4 regions of the Agrobacterium sp. 16-172Ci genome follow, and region 2 is predicted to be linked to each of the others. Evidence: predicted binding sites of a transcription regulator. Region 2 holds the regulator's gene; each other region holds the start of a gene.

Evidence for each region. The regulator LexA, encoded in region 2, represses DNA repair genes until DNA is damaged. The targets are predictions, from matches to a motif close to TGTTCNNNNTGTGTTCNG.
Region 1: ACQZ40_RS10785 (putative DNA modification/repair radical SAM protein) is a predicted target of LexA. The motif match lies at 2,098-2,115, and genes of this name have one in related genera.
Region 3: ACQZ40_RS01935 (dehydrogenase) is a predicted target of LexA. The motif match lies at 2,125-2,142, and genes of this name have one in related genera.
Region 4: ACQZ40_RS20745 (ImuA family protein) is a predicted target of LexA. The motif match lies at 1,532-1,549, and genes of this name have one in related genera.

Annotation. Positions count from the first base shown of each region.
Region 1 is NZ_JBNWBW010000008.1:152,368-156,579, forward strand. Features, by position in the region: gene ACQZ40_RS10770 (Lrp/AsnC family transcriptional regulator) at 1-255, shown strand, start outside; gene ACQZ40_RS10775 (glycosyltransferase family 4 protein) at 287-1,342, opposite strand; gene greA (transcription elongation factor GreA) at 1,423-1,899, opposite strand; gene ACQZ40_RS10785 (putative DNA modification/repair radical SAM protein) at 2,121-3,353, shown strand; gene ACQZ40_RS10790 (UdgX family uracil-DNA binding protein) at 3,353-4,212, shown strand, end outside.
Region 2 is NZ_JBNWBW010000003.1:11,653-15,864, forward strand. Features, by position in the region: gene ACQZ40_RS04785 (TRAP transporter small permease) at 26-559, shown strand; gene ACQZ40_RS04790 (TRAP transporter large permease subunit) at 556-1,815, shown strand; gene lexA (transcriptional repressor LexA) at 2,062-2,784, shown strand; gene ACQZ40_RS04800 (glutathione S-transferase family protein) at 3,059-3,736, shown strand; gene ACQZ40_RS04805 (ComEC/Rec2 family competence protein) at 3,757-4,212, opposite strand, start outside.
Region 3 is NZ_JBNWBW010000001.1:385,061-389,272, forward strand. Features, by position in the region: gene ACQZ40_RS01925 (hypothetical protein) at 95-1,489, opposite strand; gene ACQZ40_RS01930 (hypothetical protein) at 1,547-1,855, opposite strand; gene ACQZ40_RS01935 (dehydrogenase) at 1,857-2,051, opposite strand; gene ACQZ40_RS01940 (hypothetical protein) at 2,299-2,541, shown strand; gene ACQZ40_RS01945 (hypothetical protein) at 2,740-3,594, shown strand; gene ACQZ40_RS01950 (hypothetical protein) at 4,048-4,212, shown strand, end outside.
Region 4 is NZ_JBNWBW010000027.1:35,847-40,058, forward strand. Features, by position in the region: gene ACQZ40_RS20740 (Y-family DNA polymerase) at 1-798, opposite strand, end outside; gene ACQZ40_RS20745 (ImuA family protein) at 719-1,471, opposite strand; gene ligD (non-homologous end-joining DNA ligase) at 1,753-2,805, shown strand; gene ACQZ40_RS20755 (SOS response-associated peptidase family protein) at 2,866-3,639, shown strand; gene ACQZ40_RS20760 (helix-turn-helix domain-containing protein) at 3,740-4,212, opposite strand, start outside.

The sequences.
Region 1 (4,212 bases), on a different contig from region 2:
TGCATGATCGGTCTCAAGCGCCAGTCGGACAGCAATCTGAAGGCCTTTGCGGCGGCAACCGCCGGCTGGTCGCTGGTGCGGCAGGCGTGGATGGTGTCGGGCGAAAGCGACTTCCTGCTGCATTGCGTCGCCAGAAACCTGACGGAATTTCAGGATTTCGTCATCGAGGTTCTGACGGCGGACGAAAATGTCGATACCGTGCGCACCATGCTCACCATCCGTCAGGTCAAGCGCGTCGGTCTGGTGGAAATCTGATCGGCCGGCTTTTTGTCGGCTTCGGGGGGCATTACCCCCGCCGCAACGCCTCATAGACTTCGCCGAGACTTGTCGCTTCTTTTTCCAGCGGAAACGTGCTGCGCACATGCGCAAGTCCGGCACTTGCGTGGGCTTTGGCCAGAGCAGGATCGGCGAGATAGGTCTTTATCGCGTCTCTCAGCGAGGCATAGTCACCCGCATCGACAACCGCCCCGGTCTCGCCCTTGACGATCATTTCCTCGTAGGCGCCGGCATTGCTGGCGACAACGGCCGTCTGCGAGGCCATGGCTTCGAGCGGGGTCAGGCCGAAACCTTCATTGCGGGACGGGGCGACATAGAGCGTCAGCCGCCGGTACCAGGGCTTGATGTCGTCAACCTCGCCCTGAAATACGATGCGGTCGGCAAGGCCGGCTGCGGCGACATCGGCCTTGAGCGCATCACCGAAAGCCTTGTGTTCCGCCGTCACACGGCCGGACACCACGGCTGTCCAGTCCGGATAGGCGGGTAGAAGCTCGATCATGGCGCGCACGAAGAGATCGGTGCCCTTCTGGTGGCGCACTCGCCCGAAACAGCCGATCAGATATTGGCCCGGCAGGCCGGTTGCCGCGATTGTATCTTCGGGACCGGTGCCGGGGTGGAACAGCTCGGTATCGACGCCATGCATGACGACGCGGTGGGGCACTTCCAGAAACGAGCCGGAGCGGGCGTTGGTCGCAACCACGGCATCCATCTTCGAAATCAGAAAACGGGTATAGGCGGAATGCCGCCTCTGTGCCGCGGAGGTAAAGAGCAGCTTCACCTTCATGCGCAGAACGTCACGCATGACAATGCCGGGCAACATTTCCAGATTGCGGCGCGCATGCCAGACGCGCGGGCCGCCGAAGGGGCCGTTTTGCCAAAGTTGCCACAGATCGCGGAAGCGCGAATGCGGCAGATGCGGCGGCAGGCCGGGGCCGATGGTGGCCACCTTCTGTCCCAGCCGGTTCTGCACCGGAATGAGCTGAACGATGGTGGAGGTGACGCCGGAAAGCCTGCGCTTGAAGTTAGGCGCGAGTACCTGCACATCTTTCAGACTGACGTGGGACAAGATGGGCTTCCGTCTTTGCGGCTGAGGATTTATTCGTCAGGAAATGATGCGCCCGCTCGGGGCGCATCACATCGGGGCAATCAGCCCCACTGAACCGCTAGGATCTCGTAACCCTTGGCGCCGCCAGGCGCGTTGACTTCGATGCTGTCGCCGACTTCCTTGCCGATGAGCGCGCGGGCGATGGGCGAGGAAATGGAGATGCGGCCCGCCTTCACATCGGCTTCCTGATCGCCGACGATCTGATAGGTCTTTTCCTCGTCGCTATCCTCATCCACCAGCTTGACGGTGGCGCCGAACTTGATCTTCGAGCCCGACATCTTGGAGAGATCGATGACTTCCGCACGTGCGGTCAGGTCTTCGAGTTCGGTGATGCGGCCTTCATTGTGGCTCTGTGCTTCCTTGGCAGCATGGTACTCGGCGTTTTCCGAAAGGTCGCCATGGGCGCGCGCTTCCGCAATCGCCTCGATGATACGGGGGCGTTCCTCCTGCTGGCGCCAGCGCAGCTCCTCCTGCAGCTTGACGAATCCACCCTGAGTCATCGGTACTTTTTCTACCATTTTTTTATCCTTCGCATTCCGGTCGCTTTACTTGCAGACACAAAAAGAAACAGGTTCCGGAGGGGAACTCCGGAACCATGCCAAAATCATAACTGAGCCGACTATATCAGAAGACGACAGCGAAATGCCAGCAAATTTGAGGCGTACATATTTTCTCACGTAATCAATGCGTTACCTTATGTCATTGACATTTGTCTGTGGAACATATAGTGAACATACCCATGAAGAAGTCCATCAGGCAACGGCTGGCCATTCTCTCCGACGCGGCGAAATACGATGCTTCCTGCGCATCCAGCGGCACGACAAAACGCAACTCCGCAGCATCGGGCGGTCTGGGCTCCACGGAAGGGTCGGGCATCTGCCATGCCTATGCGCCGGACGGGCGATGCATTTCGCTTTTGAAAATCCTGCTCACCAATTTCTGTATCTATGATTGCGCCTATTGCATCAACCGCTCCTCCAGCAATGTCGAGCGGGCACGGTTCACGCCGGAAGAGGTGGTTTGGCTGACGCTGGAGTTTTACAGGCGCAACTATATCGAGGGGCTGTTCCTGTCCTCCGGCATCATCCGCTCTTCCGATCATACGATGGAGGAGATGGTGCGCGTGGCGCGGGAGTTGCGGGTTACCCATGGTTTTCGTGGGTATATTCACCTGAAATCCATTCCCGAAGCATCGCCCAGGCTCATTGAGGAGGCAGGGCTTTATGCGGATCGGCTCTCGATCAATATCGAATTGCCGACCGATAGCGGCATTGGCCGTTTCGCGCCGGAAAAGCAGCCCGTCAATATTCGCCGCTCCATGGCCGATATCCGCCTGAAGATCGAAGAGGCCGGAGAGCCTACCGTCCGGACACGCAAGACCAGGCGCTTTGCACCGGCCGGGCAGAGCACGCAGATGATCGTGGGAGCGGATGGCGCTGACGATAGCACCATTCTCTCCACCAGCGCCCGGCTTTATGGCAGCTACGGTTTGCGGCGCGTCTATTATTCGGCCTTTAGCCCCATTCCCGATTCGTCGAAAAGCCTGCCGCTCATCAAGCCGCCGCTGATGCGGGAGCACCGGCTTTATCAGGCCGACTGGCTGTATCGCTTTTATGGCTTCGATATCAGCGAGATAACGGCGATCGGGGGTGACGGCATGCTCGATCTCGATATCGACCCGAAACTCGCCTGGGCGCTGAAACATCGCGACCGTTTCCCGGTGGACGTCAATGCGGCGGATCGGGAAATGCTGCTGCGTGTGCCCGGTTTCGGCACCAAGACGGTTGCTTCCATCCTCTCGTCGCGGCGGTTCCGGCGGCTGCGGCTGGAGGATATCGCCCGTTTTGGTGTTTCCCTGAAAAAGGTGAAGGCTTTCATCGTCGCCGAGGGCTGGACGCCGGGCAAGCTGACCGAGCGGCCGGATTTGCGGGCGATGTTTGCGCCGCAGCCCGAACAATTGTCGTTGTTGTGATGTATGGCCCGGTTCTCGAAGGGCGGGGCGATTTCGGCGAGTGGCGCGATGCCGCGCGTGCGGCCCTTGCCGCCGATATTCCGCCGGAGACGATTGACTGGCGGTTGCGGGACGACGGGGCAGGGCTGCTGGATTTCGCCGGTGAGCCTTTGCCGACCGTCGATGCCGGCAATGGGCAGGTTTCCGTTTCGGCCTCGTTCCTGGCGCTGGCGCAGGCCGTCATCTGCCATGGCGATCCCGGCCGGTTTGCGTTGCTTTACCGATTATTGTGGCGGCTGAAGCGGGATCGCGCCCTGTTGCAGTTCAAGTCCGATCCGGATGTTGCAGAGGCCCGCTTGCTCGAGAAATCGGTGCGCCGGGATTGTCACAAGATGACGGCCTTCGTCCGTTTCAAGGAATTGCCCTGGCCGCAGGGGCAGGGCGGGCGACGGCGGTTCGTGGCCTGGTTCGAGCCGGATCATTTCATCGTCGAGCGGACGGCAGCGTTTTTCCAGCGACGGTTTACCGATATGGACTGGCTGATCGCCACGCCGAAAGGGTCCGCCCGATGGGACGGAAGCGAGCTGCAAACCTCACGGGAGGCGGCGGCGAAGCCTGATCTGAAGGACGAGACGGATGAACTCTGGCGGACCTATTATGCCAATATATTCAATCCGGCGCGCCTCAAGATCAAAGCCATGACGGCGGAGATGCCGAAGAAATACTGGAAGAACCTGCCGGAAGCCGATCTCATTCCCGGTCTCGTTCTCGGTGCCGAGGCGCGGGTGCTGGAGATGGCCGCCAGGGCGGCAAGCCAGCCGCAGCCCTTTCACCATCGCCTGCAGGCTGCGGCCGCTGCCCGGGAGACGACGCAACCCGT
Region 2 (4,212 bases):
GTTTCAGTTTTCAGGAGATGCGCCAATGCTCGAAGGAGCCTTGTCCGCCGCCAATCGCGTTGACAGTTTCATCGCCACCCTCTGCCGCATCATCATCGTGGCAACCGGCATTCTGCTCACGGTCATCATGACCGCAAACGTCATCGTCCGCTATCTATCGACATCCGGCGGGCTGGATTTTGCGGAAGAACTGCCAACCATGCTGTTTCCATGGTTCATCGTCGCTGGCATTACCCTTGCCGCGCAGAGCGGCGCGCATATGGCGGTTGAATGGATCTATGACAAGTTCGACGAACGCGGCAAGGTGGGCGTTCTGCTGTTCGCCAATCTCGTGACGGTCGCAAGTTTCGTCATTCTCGCGCAGCAGGCGCTTGTCGTCGCCGAGATCGCTGGCGCGGAAATCAGCCCTGTGCTGCAATTGCCCAATAGCATCGGATATTATTCCATCGCCTTCGGCGCGGCACTGGTCTCGGTCACGACCGCAACCGCGAGCCTGCGCATTCTCTCCAGCGGCTGGCATGCCCGCCCGCACGGTGCAACCGAGGAGATGCCGCTATGACCATCGTGATGATCATTGCATTTTGTATTCTAATGATGATTGCGGTTCCGGTCGGTTATGCGCTGATCATCTCTGCCGGCGTCGCCGTGCTGTGGAACGGTTATGTGCCGCTTTTGATCGTGGCGCAGCAGGTGTACGACCAGACGCAGTCTTTCCCGATGCTGGCGCTGCCGTTCTTCATGCTCGCGGGCACGCTGATGCTCGGCGGCAAACTCGGAACCCAGCTTCTGGAACTCGCCTCCAAGGCCATGCAGCGCTGGCGCGGCGGCCCGCTTTCCACCACCGTCATTTCGTCGGTCGTGTTCGGCGGCGTGTCCGGCTCCGCGGTCGCCAATGCGAGCGCACTCGGTTCGGTGCTCATTCCATGGCAAAAGCGCCAAGGCTACCCCGCTCCCCTCTGTGCGGCCAACAATGCCACCTCAGCGGTCATCGACGTGCTCATTCCGCCGTCGATCCCGATGATCCTCTATTCATTGGTCAGCGGCGTCAGCATCGCCAATCTGTTCATCGCCGGCATTCTGCCGGGCCTGCTCATGGCCGCCGGTTTCATCTTCGTCTGCTGGGCCATTGCCGTGCGGCGCGGTTATGCGGTGCGTGACGAAAGCATCCGCAAGCGCGATCTGGCGCTACTTGCATTCCGCAGCCTGCCGGCGATCCTCCTGCCGATCCTGATCATCCTCGGCCTCCGCTTCGGCTTTGCAACGCCAACCGAAGTGGCCGTTCTTTCCGTCGTCTATTCGCTCGTGCTCAGCATCTTCTTTTATCGCGATCTGACGTGGAAGCGTTTCTGCGACAATTTCGTCGAAGCTGGTTCCGCAACCGGCGTCGTCATGCTGGTCATCATGGGCAGTGCGGCGGTGGGCTGGGTGCTGACCTTCGATCAGGCGCCCCAGCATTTCGCCACCTGGGTGGCCGAGAATATCTCCAACCCGATCCTGATCATTCTCATGATGAACATCCTGATGCTGATCATCGGCATGCCGCTCGATCTGCCGCCGTCGATCCTGCTGCTCGGACCGATCTTCGTGCCGCTCGCCGATATGATCGGGCTCGACCGGGTGCAGCTCGGCATGATGATGGTCATCAATCTCGGTATCGGGCTCTATACGCCACCGATCGGCACCACACTCTTCATCTCGTCCTCCATAGCCAGAGCGCCGCTCGGCGCGACGACGAAGGAATTGTGGCCGTTCTTCACCATGGCGATGCTGCTCCTCATCGCGGTCAGCTTCATTCCTGCGCTCACGATCTACTGATATAAGAGCCGTAGCAAACGGCAGCCAGAAACCACCGGCCGGGTCTCTCCGATCGGTGGTTTCTGGTATTCAAGATGCGGCACACATCGTTAGATCTGCTTTGTTGATAGTTTCGACGATCAAATCACGATCTGCGATGCACCCTTCACGAAGTTTTAGGGGATTGCGGAACACATATGGAACATATAGTGTTCGTTCTGTATTTGTTTCGCGACTTCAACGACGATTCTCAAGGGTGTTTTCCTCATGCTCACGCGCAAACAGCAGGAATTGCTTCTCTTCATTCATGAAAGAATGAAAGAGTCCGGCGTGCCGCCCTCCTTCGATGAAATGAAGGACGCACTCGATCTTGCATCCAAATCCGGCATCCACCGGCTGATCACGGCACTCGAGGAGCGCGGCTTTATTCGCCGGCTACCTAACAGGGCGCGGGCGCTGGAAGTCATCAAGCTACCGGAGGCCTATGCGCCGGGTGCAAGGCCGCAGCGCGGCTTCTCGCCGAGCGTCATCGAAGGCAGCCTCGGCAAACCGAAGACGCCGGAGCCGGCCCCTGCCCCCAAGGCGCCCACTAATGATTTCGCCGGCGCCGCCACCGTGCCGGTCATGGGCCGCATCGCCGCCGGTGTGCCGATTTCCGCCATCCAGAACAACACCCATGATGTGGCCGTGCCGGTCGACATGCTCGGCTCGGGCGAACATTACGCTCTTGAGGTCAAGGGCGACTCGATGATCGAAGCCGGCATTTTTGATGGCGATACCGTCATCATCCGCAACGGCAACACGGCCAATCCGGGCGACATCGTCGTGGCACTGGTGGATGATGAAGAAGCGACCCTCAAGCGTTTCCGCCGCAAGGGAGCGTCCATCGCTCTGGAAGCCGCCAACCCCGCCTATGAGACCCGCATCTTCGGACCGGACCGGGTGAAAATCCAGGGCAAGCTCGTGGGGCTGATCCGCCGTTATCATTAATTGGCAGCCCGCCTTTTTTCGCCAGGGGCGTCATCGAGAAGAGGACGCTCCCTTTGAGGCATCTTGGCTTGTTCCCTGGAACAATTCGGCCCTGCGCAAGTAAAGAGAGGGTGTGTTTCGCCCTCATCTCCGGGCGGTGACGTGGATATGCCTCCTTCTCCCTTCCCTCACCTTCCCATTCATCAACGCGGCTTATGGGAGCCATGGATTATTTGCAATATTCCAAAGGCCATCCGCCGGTATAGAAATGCGCGTCATATCGGGGAAACATGTCATGTACGATCTTTATATCGCCAACAAGAATTACTCCTCATGGTCGCTACGGCCCTGGGTGTTGATGCGCACGCTCGGCATCGCCTTCGATGAAAAACTCGTTCCGTTCGGAGAAGGCGTTTCCTTCTCCACCTTCTCGCCGACCGGCAAGGTGCCCTGCCTTGTCGATGAGGGCGTGACGGTTTGGGAATCGCTGTCGATCGCCGAATATCTGGCGGAAAGACACCAGGGCGTCTGGGCGACCGACAAGCAGGCACGGGCCTGGTCACGTTCGGCGGCGAGCGAAATGCATGCGGGCTTTTCCTCGCTGCGCAATCTCTACCCGATGTCGGTCGGCATTCGGGTAAAGCCGAAGGGTGGCGATACCGGGCTTGCGGCCGATATAAAGCGCATCGATACGCTGTGGAGCGAAGGCCTCGCGAAATTCGGCGGGCCTTTTCTTGCCGGCCAGAAATTCACGGCGGTCGATGCCTTCTTCTGCCCGGTGGCATTTCGTTTCCAGACTTATGGCGCGGAACTTTCGCCCGCGGCGAAAGCCTATTGCGACCGGCTGCTCGCCCTTCCCGCGATGCGCGAATGGTACGAGGCCGGACTGAAGGAAGTCTGGCGCGATGCGGCGCATGAAGAGGAAATTAGCGGGATCGGCGAATTGACCGCGGATCTGCGCATCAAGCCCTGACGGTCCATGCTGGCGGCACTTTATTGCGATGCCGCCAGCAACCGCATGATGGCATCAGGCACGTCGTGATCGAAACGGCCGCTTTTCCAGTCGTAATAGCGATGTTCGCTCCAGGGCCTGTCCATGCCGGCGATTGCGGCGCGCAGCCTGCCGACGACCGCTGCCTGCTCGTTGCCGGCGAAGTCCATTTCCAGCGAACCGATCCGTCGCAGGATATCCCGGTTCAGCAGAAGTGCACCCGAGCGGCATTGGGAGAAGGACGTTCTGCGGGAGACGATAATGATATCGGCGATATCGCAAGCCTTTCCGGCAAAGCGGCCATCTTCCAGAACGATGATCCATTCGCCGCTTCCCGCGCGCGCAACACACCATGTGCCTTTGCTGCAGGTGAAAACACCGGGCTCGGCGTCTCTCAAGGCCGCTGTCATCTGCCGTGCAACTGCACTCATCTCTTGCGGATCAAGCTTCGCCCTCGG
Region 3 (4,212 bases), on a different contig from region 2:
CTTCAAGACCGGTGCGCGCCTTCCACATTGTAGACGCTTGGGACTGCTACGACGAAAATCGCTTGCATTCGCACGCTCACAAAATCTCTTAATCCTAACTTGCCCGCAATGACTTTTGATAATCTTCGATCCTAGGCAAATGCATTTGCAGCGAGGGATTGTTGTCCGTATACAAAAGATGAGCAGCCCGGAATGGCGCCGTTTCCGATCGTACAAATCGGTGCCGGTCTGCAAAACGTTTAATGAGATAAGGTGTCGTCTCGACGAGCTTAGGCTGCAGGTCAATGTGTTTCGCTATACCGCGCAATCCCAACTCCTCCGCTACATCAGTGAACGTGTTAAAAAAAATCAAGGCGTAGATGGCATTGATGTCGTCGCCTCTGAGGCCGTCTGCCCTAAGTCTGCTGGCCAAGGGCGACCATTCGCCGCCAATGCCATCAGTGCAAATCCTGAAAAACTGGATTGCTAACCTACGCAACGTTTGCGAATTGTCGTTCGCAACTGAAAGCCTATGATAGTGTAGGCCGATCATATAAGCTGTGATACCTACTTGGCGGTGAAATCTGACGTCCCGGGCATAAATCTTTAGCACTGCATATTGAAGATCAGCGCAGTCTCTCGCTTCTTTCGGATTACTCGCACTCCAATAATGAAGTATCCAATTGATAATGTAGAAGCCTTTTACACCAGAAAGGATACCTTTTGTTGGTATCGTGACCCCATTGGGAATTGAAACGTTGATCGGGCTCCCTTGGACTTCAGTTATGTATATGCCGTATTGGTTGACTCCTACATCGGCAGCGCGACGAAGCCCTTCCTCAAATTTCCACTTCTCAGGCTCTAGGACGTTGCTCCAACGAACGGTCGAGTATGCGTTTACGAGCGACTTCTCCGTCAGTACTACGCGGTCTGCATCGAGGCCGACACTGTCGAACGCAATTTCCTCAAAAAGAGCTTTGGCTTCAAGCACAACACCAAAACGGCTTAGTTGACTCGCCTCAAGATCGGAGAGCATCACCTTAACGCTCGTATCCTGAGCAGCACGCCGCATCTTTCTTAGTTCTTCAAATTTTCCTTCGTTTAAATTTCTACCACTACGGAAATGCAATAGGTATCGAAGGAAGTTTGCCTCATCGTTGCTCGAAGGAACTATATCGTTAAGTCCATCACCTTCTCGCTTTTCATGAATTCTACTAATGAAGTTCGGGGAAATTTGAGGGGGTGGGGCCGTGTCATGACCATACGCTTCTAAGGCAAAGCTGGCTACGGATGCGATATTTCCACTGACGCTAAGCGCACCCAGAACCTGCGCGAGAACGTGTCGCCGCGTCATGCCAACTGGATCGTTGATGCGCCCTGAATCTGCAACAGTTTTTCCGTCGCCGACACCGTTCATCGCGTCGTCTAAGACTTCCTGCGAGGCCTCAGCTTCGCCCTCTGTCAGTTGGTGGAAGTCTTTGAATTGGTCGATGTCATTCGGATTGATCATTTTGTCTCCAATGAGGCGCCGGCCGGATGATGCTTCCAGAAATGCCACGTTCATTTCTCATGGCCAATCTCTTTTTGCCCTTGCAAGGACAAAGCTGTTTTTCTCGCGGTTCTGGCAGCCGAGACAACGCAACAGCGGTTCCATGGAAATGATTGGCCTGAACTTTCCGTGCCTGCGTTGTATTGCCCACCTATCCAGCATTCCGACACGCTTGCACTGCCAACATTGAGCGCCGAGAACATACCATTGCGGCAGATCGGCCAAGGTTGCGGAGTGGTCGCGCTGCGGAACAAAGATGCCTGTGGGCTTTGGCGGCAGATTGTCGTTGCTGCCGCCGGTAAGATCGATCCCGCGACGATGGCGCATGTCATTTCCGCTCGGCCTCGGGTTTCCACCCTCTCGTAAAACCTTTGCCCATCGCAGCGCTCGCCAGCGCAAGCTGCATCCGCAAATGCTGGATGTCTTCCATCAGCGTCTCTATCGCGGCACGGCTATCGCCGTCGTGCCAGGCAATGATGTGGTCAATCGGATCTGCTTCCGGTTCTCTTCTCTCTGGGCGCACGTTCTCATTCTCCGGTTCAAGAGTTCAAATCGTCCCTGATTTTCCCGATAGGCACACGCCGCCGTGCCAAGAGTGTTCTTATTATGTTCCGGCTGCCTAGAGAGTCAAGCTCGTTCAGCGGATGGTCTCTTGCGTACAGCGTGAACGGGCGCCAGTGTCTGACGACATTTCCAATTTTAGGATTTCAAGGGAAGAAATATTCATGAGTCCTAAATACTTACCTCCCCGCAACACAAAGGGGGTATGCATGTACTGGTTGGCTTCTGCATTTTATCTTGGGCTCACGGTGTATTTCGGTCGCGCATGGTTCGATCTGATGGGTGGTTGGGCTTGGCTGGACGGCGCCATGTTCATTCTCGAAGCAATCGCAACTGTTATGTGTGTCGCAGCAGCGGCGCTAAATGACGATAGTTGGGTTTCGAAAGAAACGCTCGGCGCAGCATTTTTCGCTGGAATTGGATGGTTGGGGGTGCTCAACTTCGCGGGCTAAGACGTATTAGTCTGAGGCGGATGACGCATTAGGTCGGATCAATCTCCGACCTAAACTTATCCACTGTTTGACCCGAAGCTGGGCACGCCGCTGTGGATGTTAATCGCACGTAAATCCTCAGAGCAAGCCGGGTTGGAAGGAGCTTCTCGTGGTCGTCTACAAAATACGCGTACCGCGATTTTGCGAGAAGGAGCCACGATGCAGGATAATGTTAGAGTTATTTCACCTGTAAGTATCGCCGGTCTTACGGCAAACGTTCCAGCTACGGGTATGCCGATTTTTGAATTGGTCCGGCCATCAGATCTATACGTCGATCCTACTTACCAGAGAAACGTAAGTGAGAACGGGATGCGGCAAATCAGGCGGATTATCGAGCATTTCGAGTGGACCAAATACAAGCCGCCAATCTGCGCGTACGCTGAGTGGGAAGGTAAGACCATTCTCAAGGTTCTTGACGGGCAGCATACGGCAATCGCAGCCGCCTCGAACCCAAACCTGGACACAATCCCGGTTATGATTGTGGAGGCTGAAAGTACAGTGGAACAGGCTAAGGCCTTCATCGGTCAAAATACCGATCGGCTTGGGGTGACAAGCCTCCAGCTTCATCAGGCCGCTATCGCTGCTGGCGATGAAGACGCCCAAACCATCGAGCTTGTATGCGCTCGCGCAAACGTCAAAGTTCTGAAGACGACGAACGCCTATACGGGAACAGGTTCTCGCCAAACTATAGCAATTAAACAAATCGAAGCGATGATCGGCAGACGTGGGCCGATCGTCTCACGCGAAATACTTGAGGTCCTAGCTAATGCCGACCGGGGGCCTTTGACTGCGCCCCAGATTAAGGCGGCCGAACTGCTTCTCACAGACCCGCAGTACAGCGACAAAATCACGGGGGAAGATTTAACAGAGGCCATAATCGACTTGCTCACGACGGCAGAAGAAGAGGCGAAATTGTTGGCCGTCACCCACAAAATCCAGTTCTGGAAGGCGCTGGCGGTTACGTGGTTTCGAAAATGCAAGAAACGTCGGCAACTTAGCGTAAGAGCAGCATAACGCTCGGCCACAGTCGCAGGGTGACGCTACATCGCAATTTTGGCGTCATCCCAGACTGAACCACGCGCAGCAGTCCCCCCGCGCCGTTTTAAAAACGGGAAATAACGGGTTTTCCGGACCGGTCTCGGGTTTTGCACCTGCGCTTTTCACCAGTGTAGAACCTGACAAAACCTGACAAAACCTGACATTGCGGTGCGATTGGAACGCGCCCTCATATTCGAGCACATCCGAATCTGGGGGCAACATTGGGGAGGAAACTTTCCGCTTTGTCACTCCACCTGGCACTACAGAATCAAAAATGTAGTAATATTCACAACGTCATAATTCTCTTTTCTATTGTACGATCGATTCAAAACAACTTCTGCGTGGATAAGTCCATGGCGACGGTGTATATTCCTAACGCAGTCATATTAAGTTCATTTAAGTCGTTATAATTCAGGGGGAATGGAGATTATGAGAGTATATTTTTTAATATCCATATTAGGTTTGACTGGATGTACGACCGTCAGCCCAACGCCAAGCGATAACCCGAAAGAAATCGCGGAACTGTCCAAAATTGTTTCCTGCAGAATAGAGTCTGCATTTAGTAAATTGCCGGATTCCGAAAAGAATAAATTT
Region 4 (4,212 bases), on a different contig from region 2:
GACCAGACGGCCAACATATTTATTGATTGTTTCGACTGCCCCGATCGGTTCGGCAAAGGCCTTGGAGACTTCAACCAGCTCTGCGGTCCGGATGGGCTCGATCGGCTCGGCGACACGACAGAGCATCTGGTCGAGACGGCGACCGACCTCCGGACCGAAGCGCAATGTCAGCGGGGCCCGCGGGGTGTTGGCAAGCTCGCCGATTGTCTGGAAACCGAGAATGCGCAGATCAGAGACGATCTTTGACGGCAGGCGCAGAAGCGAAATCGGTAGTTTTTCGACGGCACGGGCCGTCTCGCCCGGAGGAACGACAATCGTTTCGCGATTGATGGCGCGGGCGCAAGCATGGGCAGCACCCCAGCTGTCGGCAACCGCCACGCGCGCCGTCAGTTTTCGGGCAAGAAACTGGTTGGCGATCTTCGTCACCATCGGCAGTTCACCACCCTGCAGATGATCGGCGCCTTCCGTATCCATGACGATACCATCAATCCCGTCGACGGCGACGATCGGCGAATAGATCGTCAGCGCCCAGAGCGTGATGCGCTCGAGCGCGGCTTGATCGGCTTGCGAATCTGCGTCAACCAGCATCAGGCCTTGAAACAGCGACTGCGCCTTTGCCGCCGCCATGCCGGCATGCACGCCCGCCTTTCTGGCAGCCGGATCGGCGGCAGACACCCATCGCTTCGAACCGCTTCTCGCGATCACGGCGATTGGCTGTTCAGGCGGAATAGACGGATCGGCCCGACGAATGCGATCCGTCGGCAGATCCGGAAGATAGATCGAGACGACCCTTGTCATCGCACGCCCTCACGAGAAACTCAGCACACTCACCCGCTTTCACGCGCATCAATTCCAGAAACCATTGAGGCCTGCCCACCCCCGGTACCGGCAACTCCTCTGACGGCATCACGCTGACACGCCATCGCGTGGTCGAGGCCGTCGGCTGCCCAAAGTCATTGGCCTCCGTCTGTCGCCGCCATCGGCGGACCGCGAGCGCCATGGTCCCGGTTCGCTCGGCTGCAAGCTGCAGGCGGCGGGAACTGACCATAGGCAGGCGAACGAGCTCGCCGACGACAGCGCCGAGCCCACCAAAGGACAGCCCCTCTTCCATGTTGGCGAGCACATCCTCTTCGCGATCGGACTCGACGAAGATCACCCGGTCGGGATGGAGGCCAACCTGCGCCAGGGCCGGAAAGAACAAATCTGGCCGCGTCAGGCACCAGACGACGGGCCCTTTGGTCCGCGCGGCAATGCCGGCGACACAGAGGGCGGCAGCTGCTCCATCGACAGTGCCCGAGCCACCGCCCGCGAACTCATGCAGCGCGCCATAGGCAAGACCTCCGCCAGGCAGCGCCGCATCGATCGCGGCAACGCCGAAGGAAAGCGCGCCAGCCCGTTTCGCGGATCCGCCCTCCATCGACGCGATGCGGTCGCGCAAATCACAGATCACCCTCTGGCGGGCAGCAGTCATCGTTCACGGCTCCCTTCAAGATCGTGTTCAAAGGATCGACATCATGTCGTACGGGCTATAAGTTCATTGTTTGTTCTTATGCCATGAAAGAGTCAAGCACCACAGAGTTGAGGAATATTATCCCAGCATTAGGAAATCCAAAGATTCGAAGGGGATTCAAGGACGTAACCAGAGTTGAGATTTTTGCCAGATCCGTGTTCCCGTCGGGCGCCGATGGTGGATAGCGGGGATAGATGTGCAACGTCACACTATTCTTAAGGTTTTTGTGCTGAACTCTCGGCATGACGAAGCCCCCGAGATCAAAGCCGCTTCTTCGCGATACCGAAGCCCCGATCCGCTCGAAGCCACGTCGGAAGCGCAACCCGGCGCAGCCACAGCTTCTGTTCGACCCCATGCCTGACCGCGTTGAGCCGGCCCTCGCACAATTGAAAGCGCGTCCGCCTATCGGTGACCAATGGAGCTGGGAGCTGAAATGGGACGGCTACCGACTGGCTGTCCATATCGAGCCGACGGGCATCCGGATCCTCACGCGTGGCGGTCATGACTGGACGCATCGGTTTCCGGCAATCGAACAGGCCGCTCGAGCGCTTGGGCCTGCGACAATGATCATCGACGGTGAGGCTGTTGTTCTCGACGAAGAAGGACGGCCGGATTTCGGGCTGCTGCAGCAGTCTTTGGGTGCTTCCGGCAAGACGGCTGGCAATCGTGCCTCTGACGCCGTTTTCTACGCCTTCGATCTGATCTATCTCGACGGTCATGACCTGCGCGGTGTCGAATACCGATCGCGGCGGCATCTTCTCGAGGACACGCTCGATGGCAAAGACGGCGCCATCCGCCTGTCGGAGACACTCGACGCCGAACCCAATGCCCTGCTTGAGAACGTCTGCCGCCTCGGTCTGGAAGGCATTGTCGGCAAGCACCTCGATCAGCCCTATCGTTCCGGCCGCACCGGCGATTGGGTGAAGATCAAATGCGTCCAGAGCGAAGCCTTCATGGTGGTCGGCTATGAGCCATCGACGGCGTCGCCTTCCGGCTTCGCGTCGCTGGTGCTTGCCGCTTACCGCGGTGATGTGTTCGTTCATGTCGGTAACGTCGGCACAGGCTTCAAGGAAGCCGAGATGATCAGGCTGCGCAAGATGCTGGACAAGCTGCGCTGGAAACGAAAGCAGCCGCCGGTGCCCTATTCCGGAAAGGCCGACATTGTCTGGGTCGAGCCAACGCTGATTGCCGAGATCGAGTTTCGGGCCTGGACCGGAGACGGCAAATTGCGGCACGCTTCCTACAAGGGCTTGCGCGAACGGCAGGACAATGCCGACGTCTTCAAGCTCGACTAGCGAAATCAGAGCCATCCGCTAGATTGTCTTCCACGACCTGAGCGAAGTGGATGGCGTGAGATGTGCAATCTTTATCGGATGGAAGACAAGGACTGGGTCGCGAAATGGGCCCAGGATGCGGAAAGCCTGATCAACCTGATGCCGGCCTACCAGATGAACCCCGACCAGATGGGGCCGATCGTCCGCAACACGGCTGGCGGCAAGAAGCAGCTGGTCCACGCACGATGGGGACTGCCCTCTCCTCGCTTCGCGCTCGAGAAAGGCGCCAAGGCCAAGGCCGAGAAGCTTGCGGCCAAGGGCAGACCCTTCGATCTTGAGGAACTGATCCGCATGGAGGCCGACCGCGGCACGACCAATGTGCGCAAGCTCAGTTTTCCGCACTGGAAGCGGTGGTTCGGTGTCGAGAACAGATGCCTCGTCCCGGTTACCAGCTTCGCCGAGCCGGATCCGGCCAGCCAGGTGGTTGGCGGAAACGTGCCGAATGCCTGGTTCGCCTGCAATGAGGAGAAGTCGCTGATGTTCTTTGCCGGTCTCCATGTGCCGCAATGGCAGAGTGTCCGAAAGGTCAGGGACGGCCTGACCACCGACGATCTCTACGGGTTCTTGACCACAGATCCCAACGACCTGGTGAAGCCGATCCATGAGAAGGCGATGCCCGTCCTGTTGCTGACGAAGGAAGAGACCGACATTTGGATGCGGGCGCCATGGGATGAAGCCAAGGATTTGGCCCGCCCGTTACCGGATGACGCGCTGATCATTTCGTCGCGCGAACCGTATGGATCGTCGATCATCTCGAAATCCGGAGAGCCGGTGGAACCGGGCAGTCTGCTCTAACTCCTGAATTCAGAGCGAAAAAGCCTGCCGCGGGAGGAGGTGCGGCAGGCTTTTCGAAAGAATTGAACATGTGCGAATTATTTTGACGCATCTCGCCGTCTCAGTCGCCTTCGGTGTTTCGTGCGCGTTCTTCATCGCTATCGAACTCGACGGGCGACAGATCACCCCAGTCAACGAGCACCCTCCCATGCTCGTCGACCTGGTCGGCATCAATCTTGTCAGATGCGATCAACAGGATCCGTGCCTTATCCCGATCGAAGATCTCGGTCGGGCTGAGGCTATCCAACGCGACCCGGACCAGCGAGCGGTAGGTGACGAAGCCTGTATGGCGCTGTCCCTTGTAGTCAAAGGCAAACGCCATCCACTCGCGGCCGTCAACGGGATCACGACGAAACAGGCGGGGCATCGCCTTACGGAGGCGAACCCCTACCCCGCCCCCGTTTTCCGGAATGAAGATCACGCCATGCGATTCGAGAGCGACCTTGACCGCATGAGGCGTTTTCGGGTGGTAGGCGCGATTGCCGCGCTCGAAATCTGCGATTGTCTTTTTAGCGATGCGCGCACGTTCGGATA